DNA from 2 places in the Rhodococcus sp. Q1 genome. Region 1 is predicted to be linked to the other one. Evidence: riboswitches for the same ligand, from Rfam matches in the RefSeq annotation. Region 1 holds a riboswitch; the other holds the start of a gene.
What was found. Region 1 has a riboswitch for S-adenosylmethionine ahead of EQ874_RS15580 (aminotransferase class V-fold PLP-dependent enzyme). Riboswitches for the same ligand answer to the same signal wherever they lie in the genome.
Positions count from the first base shown of each region.

Region 2: linked by a shared signal. The riboswitch ahead of EQ874_RS17005 (ABC transporter substrate-binding protein) and the one ahead of EQ874_RS15580 (aminotransferase class V-fold PLP-dependent enzyme) in region 1 are both predicted to bind S-adenosylmethionine.

Region 1 is NZ_SDMJ01000004.1:699,628-707,198, forward strand. It holds gene EQ874_RS15565 (YbaK/EbsC family protein) at 1-290, shown strand, start outside; gene EQ874_RS15570 (winged helix-turn-helix domain-containing protein) at 508-1,038, shown strand; gene EQ874_RS15575 (hypothetical protein) at 1,101-1,733, opposite strand; gene EQ874_RS15580 (aminotransferase class V-fold PLP-dependent enzyme) at 1,942-3,255, opposite strand; SAM riboswitch class IV at 3,324-3,441, opposite strand; gene EQ874_RS15585 (Pls/PosA family non-ribosomal peptide synthetase) at 3,586-7,491, shown strand; gene EQ874_RS15590 (M1 family metallopeptidase) at 7,458-7,571, shown strand, end outside.
Region 2 is NZ_SDMJ01000005.1:272,660-280,230, reverse strand. It holds gene EQ874_RS17035 (amino acid ABC transporter permease) at 1-176, shown strand, start outside; gene EQ874_RS17030 (amino acid ABC transporter ATP-binding protein) at 173-955, shown strand; gene EQ874_RS17025 (ABC transporter substrate-binding protein) at 986-1,957, shown strand; gene EQ874_RS17020 (FAD-dependent oxidoreductase) at 1,981-3,114, shown strand; gene EQ874_RS17015 (GNAT family N-acetyltransferase) at 3,111-3,617, shown strand; gene EQ874_RS17010 (LLM class flavin-dependent oxidoreductase) at 3,614-4,660, shown strand; SAM riboswitch class I at 4,741-4,836, shown strand; gene EQ874_RS17005 (ABC transporter substrate-binding protein) at 5,034-6,662, shown strand; gene EQ874_RS17000 (ABC transporter permease) at 6,666-7,571, shown strand, end outside.

The DNA of each region.
Region 1 (7,571 bases):
TCCTGCTGCTGGTGTCCGGGGCGCATCGCGTGTCGGTCGAGCGGACCGGCGAGCGGCTCGGCGGCGAGCTCGTGCCGGCCTCCCCCGACCTGGTCACGGAGGTCACCGGCCAGCCGATCGGTGGTGTCGCGCCGCTCGGCCACCCCACGAACCTGCCCACCTACATCGACCGAGCGCTGCAGCTCCACCCGGATCTGTGGGCGTCGGGTGGATGCCCGAACACACTGTTCCGGACCGTCTATGCGGAGCTCATGCGCATCACCGCGGCGATCGACGTCGACGTCGACTGAGACCGTCCACCCAGCGGTACCGTCGGCACCTCCACCCGGGTACACTCTCCGTCGTGACAGTCCGAGCGTGGAGCCGCAGGCATGTCGACCTGTGCCGTACCCGCTCGTGCCTCTGTGCGGCCTGAGATCCGCACCATCCCTTCTCTTTCCGGTGCCGCGCAGCTGCGGGCCACTGCCCGCCCGGCACCGTTCACCTTCCGACCAGCGGAGCCCTTCCATGACCACGTCCTCCATCGAGAACCCGGCCGACGGCTCGGTCGATTCACCTGAACTCGTTCTCATCGTGCAGATCTCGGACACGAACGCCGGATCGGCGGGTGATCTCGCAGCTCTCGCCGACGCACTACGGGAGACCGCCCTCGATCTGCTCCCGGGGGCGCGCACCCACACCCTCCTCAGTCCCGGCCCGACCCCACTGGTGATCGACCTGCCGGCCCGCGGGCTGGTGCTCGACAATCAGCGAGTCGAGTTGAGCCACAGCGAATTCGAGATCCTGGCTCATCTGGTTCGCCGGCCCCGCGTCGCGGTGCCCCGCGCGGCGCTACGGCCACTCGGCGCCGGATACTCCGAGAACGACGACTTCGACACCGACCGGGGCAACCGCAGTGTCGACGTCCATGTCTCCCGGATCCGTTCCAAGCTGGGACGTTTCGGCACCATCATCACGACTGTCCGCGGGTCCGGTTACCGGTTCGATCCCGATCCGCGCGTGCACGTGGTCGAAGCGCTCGATCGCCGCACTGCGTGAACGCACGCGAAGGAGGGGCAGGAGTCGAAACCCCTGCCCCTCCTTCGCGATACGAACTCGAGTCAGGAAGCGCGCACGGATTCCTGGGCGCCCTCGCCGAACCGGCGCAGGACCTCGACGACGGTCGGCGAGACCTCGATGAGGCCGCGCGACGCCAACCACGGCAGCGTTCCGTCGACGAGATGCTCGACGGTGAACGGCGCGGCGAGCGGGATCAACGTGACGCCGTCGGCGACCTGCACGGCGTGGATGTCGGCGATCAGCCCGGCGAGACCGTGCGGCGTTCCGACGTACGACAACGTGTCGGCCTCCCCGCGGGTGGCTTCCGGACGGGTGCGTCGGGTACGGGCGGTGCGGGCATCGGACGCGAGGACGACCTCGACGTCGACGAGCACGGTGACCGAATCGGGCTCGCGGCCCTCCTCGGCGGCCTCCGCACGGATGCGGTCGCGCAGCTTTCCGGCCTCACGCAGGTCGGCGGCACGCACCCGCACGACGTTGGGTGCATCGGCGCTGAGGTCGAGCGGCGGATCGCCGGCACGCCCCAGGGTCAGGTCGGCCCAGTAGTCGGGTCCGGAGTGACCGGCGAGTTCGACGGCGATACGCAACGCCCGGATGGCGGCGGACTCGACGACGGCCGGGTCTGCGGTGGCCGGATCTGCGGATACAGGGGTGACGGTGGATGCGACGGGCATGGGATGCCTCTCGGTACGGGCCGCGGAGCGGCACGGAGAAATCGGCCTGTGAGCCGGAAGACTTCGAGGGAGAAGACCTTCAGTCCGAACAGATTCCCGATGCCGTACGGCAGAGGTCGACATGGCGACAGCACCAGCGTGCCGCGGCGATCGCCCTCATCCGTTCCATGTGAATTACCCTACTGACCCTGTGGGGAATTGTCGACCGCTAGACGCACGGAGATGCGTCGCCGTCGGTCGCCCCGAGACCGGGGCGCGTCTCCGGCGAGGGGTTCCACACGCCGTCGGTCTTCGCGTGCACCCACGACGGCCCGTTCTCGACCAGCGAACGCAGCGCTCCGAGGAGCCGTTCGACGTCGTCGGACGAGCTGCCGAGTCCGAGCGACGCCCGGACGGCACCGCCGGCGCGACCGACCCGCGCGAGCAGCGGGTGGGCGCAGAATCGTCCGTCACGGACACCGATGCCGTGCTCGGCGGACAGATAGGACGCGACGTGACCGGGCTCGTAGCCCTCGATCGTGAAAGTGACGATTCCGACGCTGTCGGCCGAATCGTTCCACAGCCGAAGCACTTCCACGCCGTCGATGGCGTCCAGGCCGTCGACGAGCAGGGAGCACAGGGCCTCCTCGTGACGGGTGACCGCGTCGGAGTCGAAACCGGCAAGCGCATCGCATGCGGCGGCGAGGGTGGCGGCACCGAGCACGTTGGGGGTGCCGGCCTCGTGACGCGCAGGGGCGCAGGCCCATTCGGTGTGGTCGAGGCGTACCTCGCGCACCGCACCGCCTCCGGCGAGGTACGGCTCGGCGGCGTCGAGCCAGTCGCGTCGGCCGACGAGCGCTCCCGCACCGAACGGCGCGTACAGCTTGTGACCGGAGAACGCGAGGTAGTCCACACCGAGCGACGCGAGATCGACGCGGCGGTGGGGCACGAGCTGCGCGCCGTCGACGAGGATCCGCGCGCCGGAGGCGTGGGCGAGTTCGGCGAGCTCGGCGATGGGCAGCACCTCGCCGGTGACGTTGGAGGCACCGGTGACGGCGAGCAGGGCCGCGGGGGCGCGCTGGAGTTCGACTGCGAGGCGCCACACCGTCTCCGAGACGGTATCTGCCGCCTCGACGATGCGGGAGTTCTTCCACGGCAGCAGATTCGCGTGATGTTCGATGTCGAGCACGACGACATCGCCGGGCACGGCACTCGCAAGCAGGTTCAGCGAATCGGTGGTGTTGCGCGTGAAGACGACGACCTGGTCGTCGTCCGCGCCGACGAAGCGCGACACGGAGGTGCGAGCGTCCTCGTAGGCGGTGGTGCTGATCCGCGAGGCGTATCCGGCACCGCGGTGCACGCTCGCGTAGAAGGGCAGCAGTTCCGTGAGGCGGTCGGTGACGGCGGACAGTGCCGGTGCGCTCGCCGCGTAGTCGAAGTTCGCGTAGGTGCAGGTGCCACCCTGGACAAGCGGAACCTGCGAGTCACAGCCGGACACGGTGGCGAACGGAGCAATGCAGGTGGTGGAGGCTACAACAGTCATGACAAATCCCTCGTGTACTCAGGGACCCGCCGGTGACGCCTACGACGGAGAGTTCTCGTCGCCGGCGGAGTCCGCGCTTGCCGTGTCCGGTGGTGGATTCACGGCCCGGTCGTCACCCGGAGCACCCCACCGCGGTTGGAGGGTTGCCGACCAGCGAGCCGGGGCTTGACGCTGGTACTCATGACCTGGCGAAGACAATGACAGGACGATCGAGCCGTGTCAACCCGTATCGCACGATGCCGACACACGTTCCGCGCACCGAACGTTCACCTGTTGTCCACCCGGACGTGAGATAACCGGAGGATCCATCGAGCAGAAGGACCCGCGGAGTTGCCAGCCATATCCTCGACCCCCGTCGGCCCGTCCCCCATTCCGGACGAATTCCTCCGCGCGTCGCACGCTCCGCCTGCACGCACCCTCGTCGACCTGCTGCGGAGCACCGCCGAGGCACATCCGGACGCCCCTGCCCTCGACGACGGCACCACGGTCCTCGAATACGCCGAACTCGTCGAGGCGGTGATCGCCGGCGCCTACGCGTTGAACGACGCGGGTGTCGGTGCCGGCGACAGGGTCGGCGTGCGCATGACGTCCGGGCGCACCGATCTGTATGTGACGATTCTCTCGATTCTCGCCGCGGGCGCCGCATACGTGCCCGTCGACGCTGACGACCCCGACGAGCGCGCCGAACTCGTGTTCTCGGAAGCACAGGTCACCGCCATCGTCACCGACGAGGGCATCGGGCCGGGTACGGCCGTCCCGCCGGGCAGCCCGGCCGTGCGGGGGCCGAACCTCGACGACGACGCGTGGATCATCTTCACCTCGGGTTCGACCGGGACACCGAAGGGTGTCGCCGTCACCCACCGCAATGCGGCGGCCTTCGTCGACGCGGAGGCACGGATGTTCTGCCGGGCAGCGCCACTCGGCCCCGGCGACCGGGTCCTGGCCGGCCTGTCGGTGGCTTTCGACGCGTCGTGCGAGGAGATGTGGCTCGCCTGGCGGCACGGCGCCTGCCTGGTTCCGGCACCCCGCGCGCTCGTCCGCTCCGGCATGGATCTCGGACCGTGGCTCGTCTCGCGCAACATCACCGTCGTCTCCACCGTGCCCACGCTCGCGGCGATGTGGCCGGCCGAAGCACTCGAGGCGGTGCGCCTGCTCATCTTCGGCGGTGAGGCCTGCCCACCCGATCTCGTGGAGCGTCTCGCCGTTCCGGGACGGGAGGTGTGGAACACCTACGGCCCTACCGAGGCCACGGTCGTGGCCTGCGCCTCGCTGATGGACGGCACCGGGCCGGTCCGCATCGGGCTGCCGCTCGACGGCTGGGATCTCGCCGTGGTGGACGCCGACGGCAACCCCGTCGAGGAGGGCGCGACCGGCGAACTCGTCATCGGCGGTGTCGGCCTCGCGCGCTATCTCGATCCGGCGAAGGATGCCGAGAAGTACGCTCCGATGCCCACGCTCGGCTGGGAGCGCGCCTATCGCAGCGGCGATCTCGTCACCCTCGACCGCGAGGGACTGCTGTTCCAGGGACGCGCCGACGACCAGGTCAAGATCGGTGGACGCCGCATCGAACTCGGCGAGGTCGACAACGCGCTGCAGAACCTGCCCGGTGTGGCCGGTGGTGCGTGCGCGGTGCGCAGGACCGCTGCGGGACACCCGATCCTCGTGGGGTACATCGCCTCCACCGATCCGGACTTCGACATCGCGTCCGCCCACGACCTGCTGTCCGAGCAACTCCCCGCCGCGCTCGTTCCGCGACTCGCGCTCGTCGACGAACTCCCCACCCGCACATCCGGCAAGGTCGACCGCAACGCCCTGCCGTGGCCGCTGCCGGGCGCCGACGCCGACTCGGTGGAGGCGCTCGGACTCGATCCCACCGCCGAATGGGTCGCCGAATTGTGGACCGACATCCTCGGTGTCCGAATCGAGGGCGTCGACGACGACTTCTTCGAACTCGGCGGTGGCTCCCTCGCCGCGGCACAGCTCGTGACGGCGCTGCGCAGCAGGTATCCGGAGATGACGGTCGCGGAGCTGTACGACCATCCCCGGCTCGGATCGCTCGCGGTCCATCTCGACGAACTCGCACCGACGGAAGCTGCGGCACCACGAGAGGTCGCCCCGGTGCCCCGCCTCGCCCAGTTCGCCCAGATCGCGGCGACCGGCGTCCTCACCACCCTCACCGGACTGCAGTGGGTGACCTGGCTGGCGATACTGAACAACGTCATCGCGCTCGTCGTCGACGTGCCGTGGACCGTCACCCTGTCGTGGTGGTGGGTCGCGCTCGGTGTCCTGCTGTTCCTTTCTCCCATCGGGCGTATGGCGATCTCCGTCGCCGGTTCACGTCTGCTGCTGCGCGGTGTGAAGGCGGGGAGCTACCCCCGCGGAGGCGGTGTCCACCTCAGGCTGTGGACGGCCCTGCGGTTGTCCGAGGCCGTGAACGCGACGAACATCTCCAGCGCTCCCTGGATGCGGCAGTACGCGCGTGCTCTGGGAGCGAAGGTCGGACGTGGTGTCGACCTGCACAGCCTTCCTCCGGTCACCGGTCTCCTCGAGCTCGGCGACGGATGTTCCGTCGAGCCGGAAGTGGATCTCGGCGGCTACTGGGTGGACGGCGACGCCGTCCACATCGGGAGTATCAGGATCGGTGCCGGTGCCACTGTCGGCGCCCGGTCGTTCCTCGCCCCGGGTGCGCGTATCGGCAAGAACGCCGAGGTGGAAGCAGGATCGGCCGTGTTCGGCCGAGTGAAGGCCGGACAGAGCTGGGCAGGATCGCCTGCGCGCAAGGTCGGCAAGGCCGACCGGCCCTGGCCCGCCGGGGCACCGCCGCGGGGTAACAGATGGGTTCCGGTCTACGCCCTGTCGTCGATCCTGCTCGGCGGCCTGCCCATCGTGTCGATCGCCGCGGGCGTCGCGCTGCTCGTGTGGTGGGTGCACGACACCCCCACCGTCTCCGACGCCGTGGTGCATTCCCTGGCGATGCTCCCCGTCGCGGCACTGCTGACGATGTTCGTCTTCGCCCTGCTCACCCTGCTCTCGGTGCGCCTGCTCGCGATCGGCATGACGGAAGGCTGGCATCCGGTGCGCAGCCGCGTGGGCTGGCAGGTGTGGTTCACCGAGCGCCTCATGGATTCGTCGCGCACCTTCCTCTTCCCGCTCTACGCGTCGATGCTCACCCCGATCTGGCTCCGGCTGCTCGGCGCCGACATCGGCAAGGACGTCGAGGCGTCGACCGTGCTGATGGTTCCCAAGTTCACCAAGGTCGCCGACGGTGCGTTCCTCGCCGACGACACGATGGTCGCCTCCTACGAACTCGGCGGCGGCTGGCTGTACATCTCGCACGCGAAGGTCGGGAAGCGCGCCTTCCTCGGCAACTCGGGCATGGCGGCACCGGGACGGCGGGTACCGAAGCACGGACTCGTCGCGGTGCTCTCCGCGGCTCCGCAGAAGGCGAAGTCCGGATCGTCGTGGCTGGGCAGTCCCCCGGTTCGGCTGCGGCGCGCGAGCGGTGACAGCGACGCGAGCCGCACCTTCGAACCCCCGCTGAAACTGAAGGTCGCGCGCGGCGCCGTGGAGACCTTCCGGCTCGTGCCCATGATCGTCACCTACGGCATCGGCCTCGGTGTGCTGTTCGCCCTGAACACTCTCGCCGTGCACTGGGGATACGCCGTCGCGGCACTGCTCGGTGGCATCGTGCTCATGAGCGCCGGTGCCGTGGCGTGCCTGGTGACGGTCGCCGCGAAATGGCTCGTGGTGGGACGGATCGGGCGTGTGGAGCATCCGTTGTGGAGTTCGTTCGTGTGGCGCAACGAGGTCTCCGACACCTTCGTCGAGACCGTCGCGGCACCGTGGTTCGCACGGGCCGCGACCGGCACCGCCGTGATGAACCTGTGGCTGCGGGCACTGGGATCGAAGATCGGCCGCGGGGTGTGGTGCGAGAGCTACTGGTTGCCCGAGGCCGACCTGGTGTCCCTGGGCGACGGCGCGACCGTCGAACGCGGTTGCGTTGTACAGACCCACCTGTTCCATGATCGGATCATGTCCATGGACACCGTGACCCTCGGCGCCGGCGCCACGCTCGGCCCCCAATGCGTCGCGTTGCCTGCCTCCGGCATCGGCGACGGTGCCACCGTCGGACCGGCCTCGCTGGTGATGCGCGGCGACGTCGTCCCGCAGTCCACCCGCTGGCAGGGCAACCCCATCGCGCCGTGGACCACACCGAACAGCTGGGCACCGCGGTGAAACCCATCAAGGCAGCCAAGCCCGTCGCGCCCGTCGCCGCCGATCGTCCCCTCGATCCCTACCTGCCCGAGAGTGGGAAC
Region 2 (7,571 bases), on a different contig from region 1:
CCGTCTGGTACATCATCCTCACCACGATCCTGTCGATCGGGCAGTACTACGTCGAACGGCGCTACGCCCGCGGTTCGGCACGTGCCCTGCCGCTCACCCCGTGGCAGCGCGTGGTCGCGAAGTACCGCGAGATCCGCGACAGTGGAATCGGCGCACCCCGAGGAGCGACGAAATGACCGCCACCCGGGACGACGTCGACTACGTCGTCGACGTGCGCGGAGTCCGTAAGTCCTTCGGCGCACTCGAGGTGCTGAAAGGCGTCGACCTGCAGCTACGCAAGGGCACGGTCACCGTGATCCTCGGGCCGTCCGGATCCGGGAAGTCCACCCTCCTGCGCACCCTCAACCACCTCGAGAAGGTCGACCGGGGGACCGTTCGCATCGACGGCGAGCTGATCGGCTACAAGCGTCGCGGAAACAAGCTGCACGAGTTGCGCGCCCACGACATCCTCCGTCAGCGTTCCCGCCTCGGCTTCGTCTTCCAGAACTTCAACCTGTTCCCACACCTGACCGCCCTCGAGAACGTCGTCGAGGCACCGGTCTCGGCGCAGGGACGCGATCGCGCGGAGGTCGAGGCGGAGGCGCGCGCCCTGCTCGACCGTGTCGGCGTGGGCGACAAGTTGCATGACTATCCGAAACACTTGTCCGGCGGTCAGCAGCAGCGCGTCGCGATCGCGCGTGCCCTGGCGCTGCGACCTGCCGTGATCCTCTTCGACGAGCCGACCTCGGCGCTCGACCCCGAGCTCGTCGGCGAGGTTCTCGCCGTCATCCGCGACCTCGTCGGCGACGGCGCGACCCTCGTGATCGTCACGCACGAAATCGGTTTCGCCCGTGAGGTCGCCGACACCGTCGTCTTCATGGACGGCGGCGTCATCGTCGAACAGGGACCACCCCACGAAGTCCTCGACAACCCGCAACAGGAACGCACCGCGTCGTTCCTGTCGCGCGTTCTCTGATCCCCCACCACAGCACTCGAGAAGGTAACGATGTTCGCTTCCTCCCGCCGGGTCCGCCTGCTGACCTCGGCCCTGACCGCCGTTGCTCTCCTGGGCGCCGCGGCCTGCAGTTCCGACGCAGAGGCCGGTACCGACACCGACGCCACAGCGGCCGGCTACAACCTCACCGCGGACCAGAACCGCATCACCACCGACCCGGTGGAGGAGATCGCCGCGAAGGTTCCCGAGGAGATCCGCGACCGCGGCACGCTCGTCGTCACCGGCAACGCCGGTACGGTGCCGCCGTTGCGCTTCTACGCCGACGACGACACCACGATCATCGGATCCGAGACCGACTTCGCCCATCTCATCGGAGATGTTCTCGACCTCGACATCGAACTCACCGCCGCGGACTGGGCCCAGAACTTCGTCCGCGTGGACTCGGGTGAGGCCGACGTGTTCATCTCCAACGTCACCGTCACCGAGGAACGCAAGGAGAAGTACGACTTCGCCACCTACCGCCTCGACAGCCTTGCCGTCGAGGTCGGCAAGGACAGCGGCATCACCTTCGACGGACCCGAGGACATCGCCGGCCTGACGATCGGCGTCGGCTCCGGAACCAACCAGGAGGCGCTGCTCGTCGAGTGGAACGAACAGAACGTCGCTGCCGGACTCGAACCTGCCGAGATCCTGTACTACCAGAACGCCGTCGACTACTACCTCGCGCTCGGTTCCGGCCGCATCGACGCGTACGTCGGCCCGAATCCGACGTCTGCCTTCCACGCGCTGCAGTCCGGTGAGACCGAGGTGGCCGGCACGTTCTCGGGAGCCGGTCTCGACCTGCAGGGTGAGATCGCGGTACTGACGAAGAAGGACAACGGCCTGATCCAGGCGATCAACGAGGCGATCAACCACGTCATCGAGAACGGCACGTACGCACAGGTTCTCGACCGGTGGGGCATCAGCAGCGAAGCGATCGAGGTCTCGCGGATCAACCCGCCCGGCCTGCCCAAGACCTCGTAGGCCGGAAACGACAGGAAGACAGCATGACTCGCGTCAGGAGACTCGTCGACGTCGTGGTGGTCGGTGGCGGTGTCATCGGCTCCGCAGCGGCGTGGCGACTCGCCGCACGTGGCCGCACGGTGGTCCTGCTCGAACAGTTCGAGCAGGGGCACCACCGCGGTGCCTCGCACGGCAGTTCCCGCATCTATCGGCAGGCCTACGACGGGCAGTTCTACACCGCGCTCGCCGCTCGTGCCCTACCGCTCTGGCGGCAGCTCGAAGAGACCACGGGCAACCGGGTCCTCGAGCTCACCGGCGCCGTCGACCACGGGTTGCCCGCGGCCGTCCACGCCAAGACGAAGACGCTGTATCAGCTCGGCATCGCGCACACCGTCCTCGATCCCGCCGAGGCGCAGCGTCGCTGGCCCGGCATCAGGTTCGACACCACGGTGCTGCACCATCCCGACGCCGGGCGGTTGCACGCCGACCACTCGGTGGCGGCGCTGCAGCAGGCCGCGGCGCAGGCCGGTGCGGACGTCCGGCACCTCACCCCGGCCCGCACCGTCCGCGAGACCGATCGCGGCGTCGAGATCGTGCTCGACACCGAGGTGATCACCGCGAGGCACGTCGTCGTCGCGGCGGGAGCGTGGACGCGCGCCGTCCTCGACGGGGCGGGCAACGAGACGGCACCCCGGCTGCCGGCCCTGCGCACGACGCAGGAACAACCGGCGCACTTCGTCCCGCTCACCGACGCGCAGTGGCCCAGCTTCGTCCACCACCGTGGCGCCCGACTCGACGGGGAGGGCATCTACGGCCTCGGTTCCGTCGACGGCATCAAGATCGGTGAGCACGGCACCGGCCCGCAGGTCGAACCGGACAACCGTAGTTTCGTGGCGGACCCGGACGGTGTCCGCCGACTCGTCGCCTACGCCCGGACCTGGCTCCCCGGCGTGGACGCCGAGAGTGCACGGGTGGACACCTGCCTGTACACGACGACGCCGGACTCGAACTTCGTCGTCGACCGCGTCGGTGCCGTCACCGTCGCCGCCGGATTCTCCGGACACGGATTCAAGTTCGCGCCCGCCATCGGCGAACTCGTCGCCGACCTCGCCGACGGCACCGCCACCAGCCCCGAACCGTTCCGGTTCGGAGCACGACAGCCGGCGGTGGTCTCGTGACCGGGACCGGCAGACTCGACGTGCGGGCGGTGCGGCAGGACGATCCCCTGGCCGCACCGCTGCTCGAAGAACTCGCGGTCGAGTACAGCACCCGTTACGAGCACTCCTTCGAGGAGCAGTACGAGAGTCTCGTCGGCTATCCGGAGGACCGGTTCGCGCCACCCGACGGTGCCCTGCTCGTCCTCGTCGAGGTCGAAGTGCCGGTCGCAGGCGGAGCCTTCCAGCGCTACGACGAGAGCACCGCCGAACTCAAGCGGATCTGGACGTCGAAAGACCATCGGCGCCGTGGTCTCGGCCGCATCGTGGTCGCCGAACTCGAGGCCGAGGCCTTACGTCGCGGGTACACCCGCATCTATCTGACGACCGGTTGGCGACAACCGGAGGCCGTCGCGCTGTATCTCGCGGCCGGGTACACCGCCCTGTTCGATCCCCGGCGACCCGCCGAGGAGATCGGCCCGCATCCCTTCGAGAAATTCCTGGTCCGAAAGGTGGCCTCCGCGTGAAGTTCCTGCTGCTCAGTCTCATCACCCACCATCCCGACCCCGTGACGGGGGAGTGGCTGTCCCCGTCCGAACGGATCCGGGAGGTCGTCGACACCGCCGTGCTCGCCGAACAACTCGGATTCGAAGGATTCGCGGTGGGCGAGCGGCACGAGAAGCCGTTCCTCGCCTCGTCGCCTCCCGTCGTCCTGGCCAACATCGCGGCGCGGACCAGCACCCTCGAATTGTGGACCGGGGTCACGACTCTGAGTCTGCTCGATCCCGTCCGGGCGTTCGAGGACTACTCCACACTCGACAACCTGTCGGGTGGGCGCCTGCAGCTGATGATCGGCAAGGGCAACGGCACCGCCCAGGCCGACCTGTTCCACGTCACGCCCGACGACCAGTGGGACCGCAACCGTGAGGGTTACGAGCTGTTCCGGGCACTGTGGGAGAACGAGACGGTCACGTGGGAGGGTCGGTTCCGGCCGTCGCTCACCGACGCCGTCACCGTGCCCCGGCCACTGCAACACCGTCTGGCCATCTGGCACGGCAGCGCCACCAGCCGCGAATCCGTCGATCTCGCAGCCCGCTACGGCGATCCGATCTTCTCTGCCAACGTCACCAACCCGATCGAGCCCTACGCCGAGCTCATCGACCACTACCGCGAACGATGGGCGGCCTACGGCCACGACCCCGCCGAGGCGCGGGTGGGTGCGGGGACGGCCGGACTGTACGTCGCGCCGACCTCGCAGGAAGCGATCGACGCCTACCGGACCCAGTTCGAGCAACGACTCGAATTCTCCCGGGAGACGGGACTTCCCGTCGTCTTCGAGACCGTCGAGGACTTCGTCGAACGCAGCTCCGCACTCATCGGGAGCCCGCAGCAGGTGATCGACAAGGTGCTCCGCTACCACGAGCGGTTCGGTCACGAGGTCACGCACGTGACCGCCGACCGCGGCGGGTTCTCGGCGGCCGAACAGCGGGCGAGCCTCGAACTGTTCCAGGCGGAGGTCGCGCCGGCACTGCGTGCGGCGATACCGCACCGCGATGCCGTCACCGCCTGAGCCGGCGGCGTCGGAACCGTTTCGATCGTGGTGAAAAAAACGGTGTGCCCGAGCCCCGTGGCTCCGTAACCTCGCGTAACGAACCATCCAGAGCGACCGAGAGACCCGGCTCGACGACGTCGCAGCAACCCCCTGCCGTGGGCAGGTGAGGGTGCTACCGCCGGGACCGATGGAGGAGAAGATGACGAACGAAGGTCTGGTGGGGGCGTGGGAACGCATCCACGTCGATCTGTGCCGGCACTGCGCCGCCAGGTGTCGTTGCGGCCGAGATCCGCGCTGAACCCCCCGTTCCCCAGGGACGACATCCCCGCCCGCCGGGCGGCATCCACACGGTGATGCCGCCGGAGCCCTGTCCAGATCACGGAGCCCGTCGTTGTCCATCTCGTCCTCCTCCGCGTCCCGGTTCGTCGTCACGGCCGCCGCCACCGCCGTACTGGGCGCTGCCCTCACCGCGTGCGGCACCGGCGCCGTGGCGAACTCGGAGCCCACCGGCGATCCGCAGGCCGGTGGCACCCTGCGGTACGGGTTGTCGGTCCCACCCACCTGCGCCGATCCCGCGCAGGCCGCCAGCAACCAGACCATCTACGTCGCCCGGCAGGTCGTCGACTCGCTCACCGACCAGGATCCCGGGACAGGCGAGATCGTGCCGTGGCTCGCCGAGAGCTGGGAATCGAATGCCGACGGCACGCAGTTCACCTTCCGCCTGAAGGAGGGTGTGACCTTCAGCGACGGAACTCCACTGACCGCGGACTCCGTGAAGAAGAACTTCGACGCGATCGTGAACAGCCTCGGAGGGGTGAAGGCGCCGCAGGCCGTCGGGTATCTCGCAGGATATGCCGGCACCACGGTCGTCGACGACCGCACGGCGCAGATCGACTTCTCCGTGCCGAACGCGCCGTTCCTGCAGGCCACAGCAAGTCATCAGCTCGGCCTGCTCTCGGAGGCCGACACCGCGAAGAGCGCGGAGGAACGTTGCGCCGGCGACCTGTCCGGCACCGGCCCGTTCGTGTACGAGGACTACCAGCAGGACAAGTCCGCCACCCTCGTCAAACGCACGGGCTATTCGTGGGGTTCGGAGGCCTTCGGACACGACGGCGACGCCTACCTCGACCGGATCGAGTTCACGATCGTCCCTGAATCGGGTGTCCGCACCGGATCGCTCGCCTCGGGTCAGCTCGACGCCATCTCGGATGCGCTGCCGCAGGACGCCCCGCAGATCGAAGGGGCCGGCGGCCGCATCCTGACCACCCCGAATCCGGGCATCCCGTTCGGTTTCCAACCCAACGTGAGCCGCGGTGTCCTCACCGACCCGGCCGTGCGCAGCGCGCTCGTCCCGGCGATCGACCGGCAGGAACTGGTCGACACGGTCCTCGGACCGGACTTCCGCCCGGCCACCAGCACTCTCGCCTCCGCGACCCCCGGTTACGTCGAGCTCGCCGACGTCACCTACGACCCGGCGAAGGCCGAGCAGATCCTCGGCGAGGCCGGCTGGGCGCCCGGTCCCGACGGCATCCGAGTCAAGGACGGGCAGCGCCTGAGCTTCCCCGTGCTGTTCAGCTCGGTGTTCGCCGGCAACCAGGCCATTCTCGAACTGGTGCAGCAACAGCTGCGGGCGGTGGGAATCGACCTGCAGCTCGATCTCGTCTCCACTCCGGAGAACACCGCACGCCAGAATGCCGGCGACTACGAGGCGTCCTACTACAACAGCACCCGGGCCGACGGCGACATCCTGCGCACGGCATTCGGGCTCGACGGGCGGAACCTCAACCAGCGCAATCCCATTCCGGATCTCGACGACGTGCTCGCCCAGCAGCTGTCCACGACCGACCCGGCCGCACGTGCCGAGCTCATCGGCCGGGCGCAGCAGCTCGTCCTCGACAACGGGCTGTGGATCCCGACGGTCGAACTGTCGCAGGCGATCGGTGCCGGACCGAACGTCGCCGACCTGAAGTTCGAGGCGTCGGCACGACTGCAGTTCTTCGACACCTGGCTGAGCGAGTAGATCATGCTGCGCTATCTCGGTTTCCGTGTGCTCCAGGCCGTGGGGGTGCTGTGGGCGGCGTTCACGGTGTCGTTCGCGGTCCTGTTCCTGCTGCCCTCCGATCCGGTCTCCATCGCCGCCGGTGCCGATGCCGGAACACCGGTCGACGCCGCCGCGATCGAACAGCTCCAGGCGCGGTACGGACTCGACCAGCCCGTCGCGGTGCAGTACTGGAACGCGCTGAGCAACGCGGTCCGAGGTGACTTCGGCATGTCCATCTCCACCGGACAGCAGGTGACCGACGCAATTGCCGCCGCCCTGCCGAGCACCCTCGTCCTGGCGGGCACCGCCCTGGTGTTCGCCCTGGTGTTCGGCACGGCGGTCGCCTTCCTCGCGACCTACACGCGAACGCACTGGCTCCGCGGCCTGCTGTTCTCGCTTCCCCCGCTGGGGGTGGCCGTCCCGACCTTCTGGGTGGGCCTGATCCTGTTACAGCTCTTCTCGTTCCGGCTGCGGCTGTTCCCGGCGTTCGGGGACCAGGGCATCGAGCACGTGATCCTGCCCGCGATCACCCTGGCACTGCCCACCGGTGCGGTGATCGCCCAGGTCCTCGCGACCAGCCTGCAGACGACGTGGCGGCAGCCGTTCATCGAGGCGGCACGCGCGAAAGGCGCGTCCCGCCTGCGCATCCAGACGCGTCACGCACTGAAGCTGTCGAGCATCCCCGCCTTCACGATCGCCGGCGTCATCGTCGGCAACCTGCTCGCGGGATCCGTGGTGGTCGAGACCGTCTTCTCTCGCGGCGGTGTCGGACGCCTGACCCAGATGTCGGTGATGGCGCAGGACATCCCGGTGGTGCTGGGCATCGTCGTGTTCTCCGCGACCGTCTTCGTGCTCGTCAACCTCGCCGTCGACCTGCTCTACCCCTTC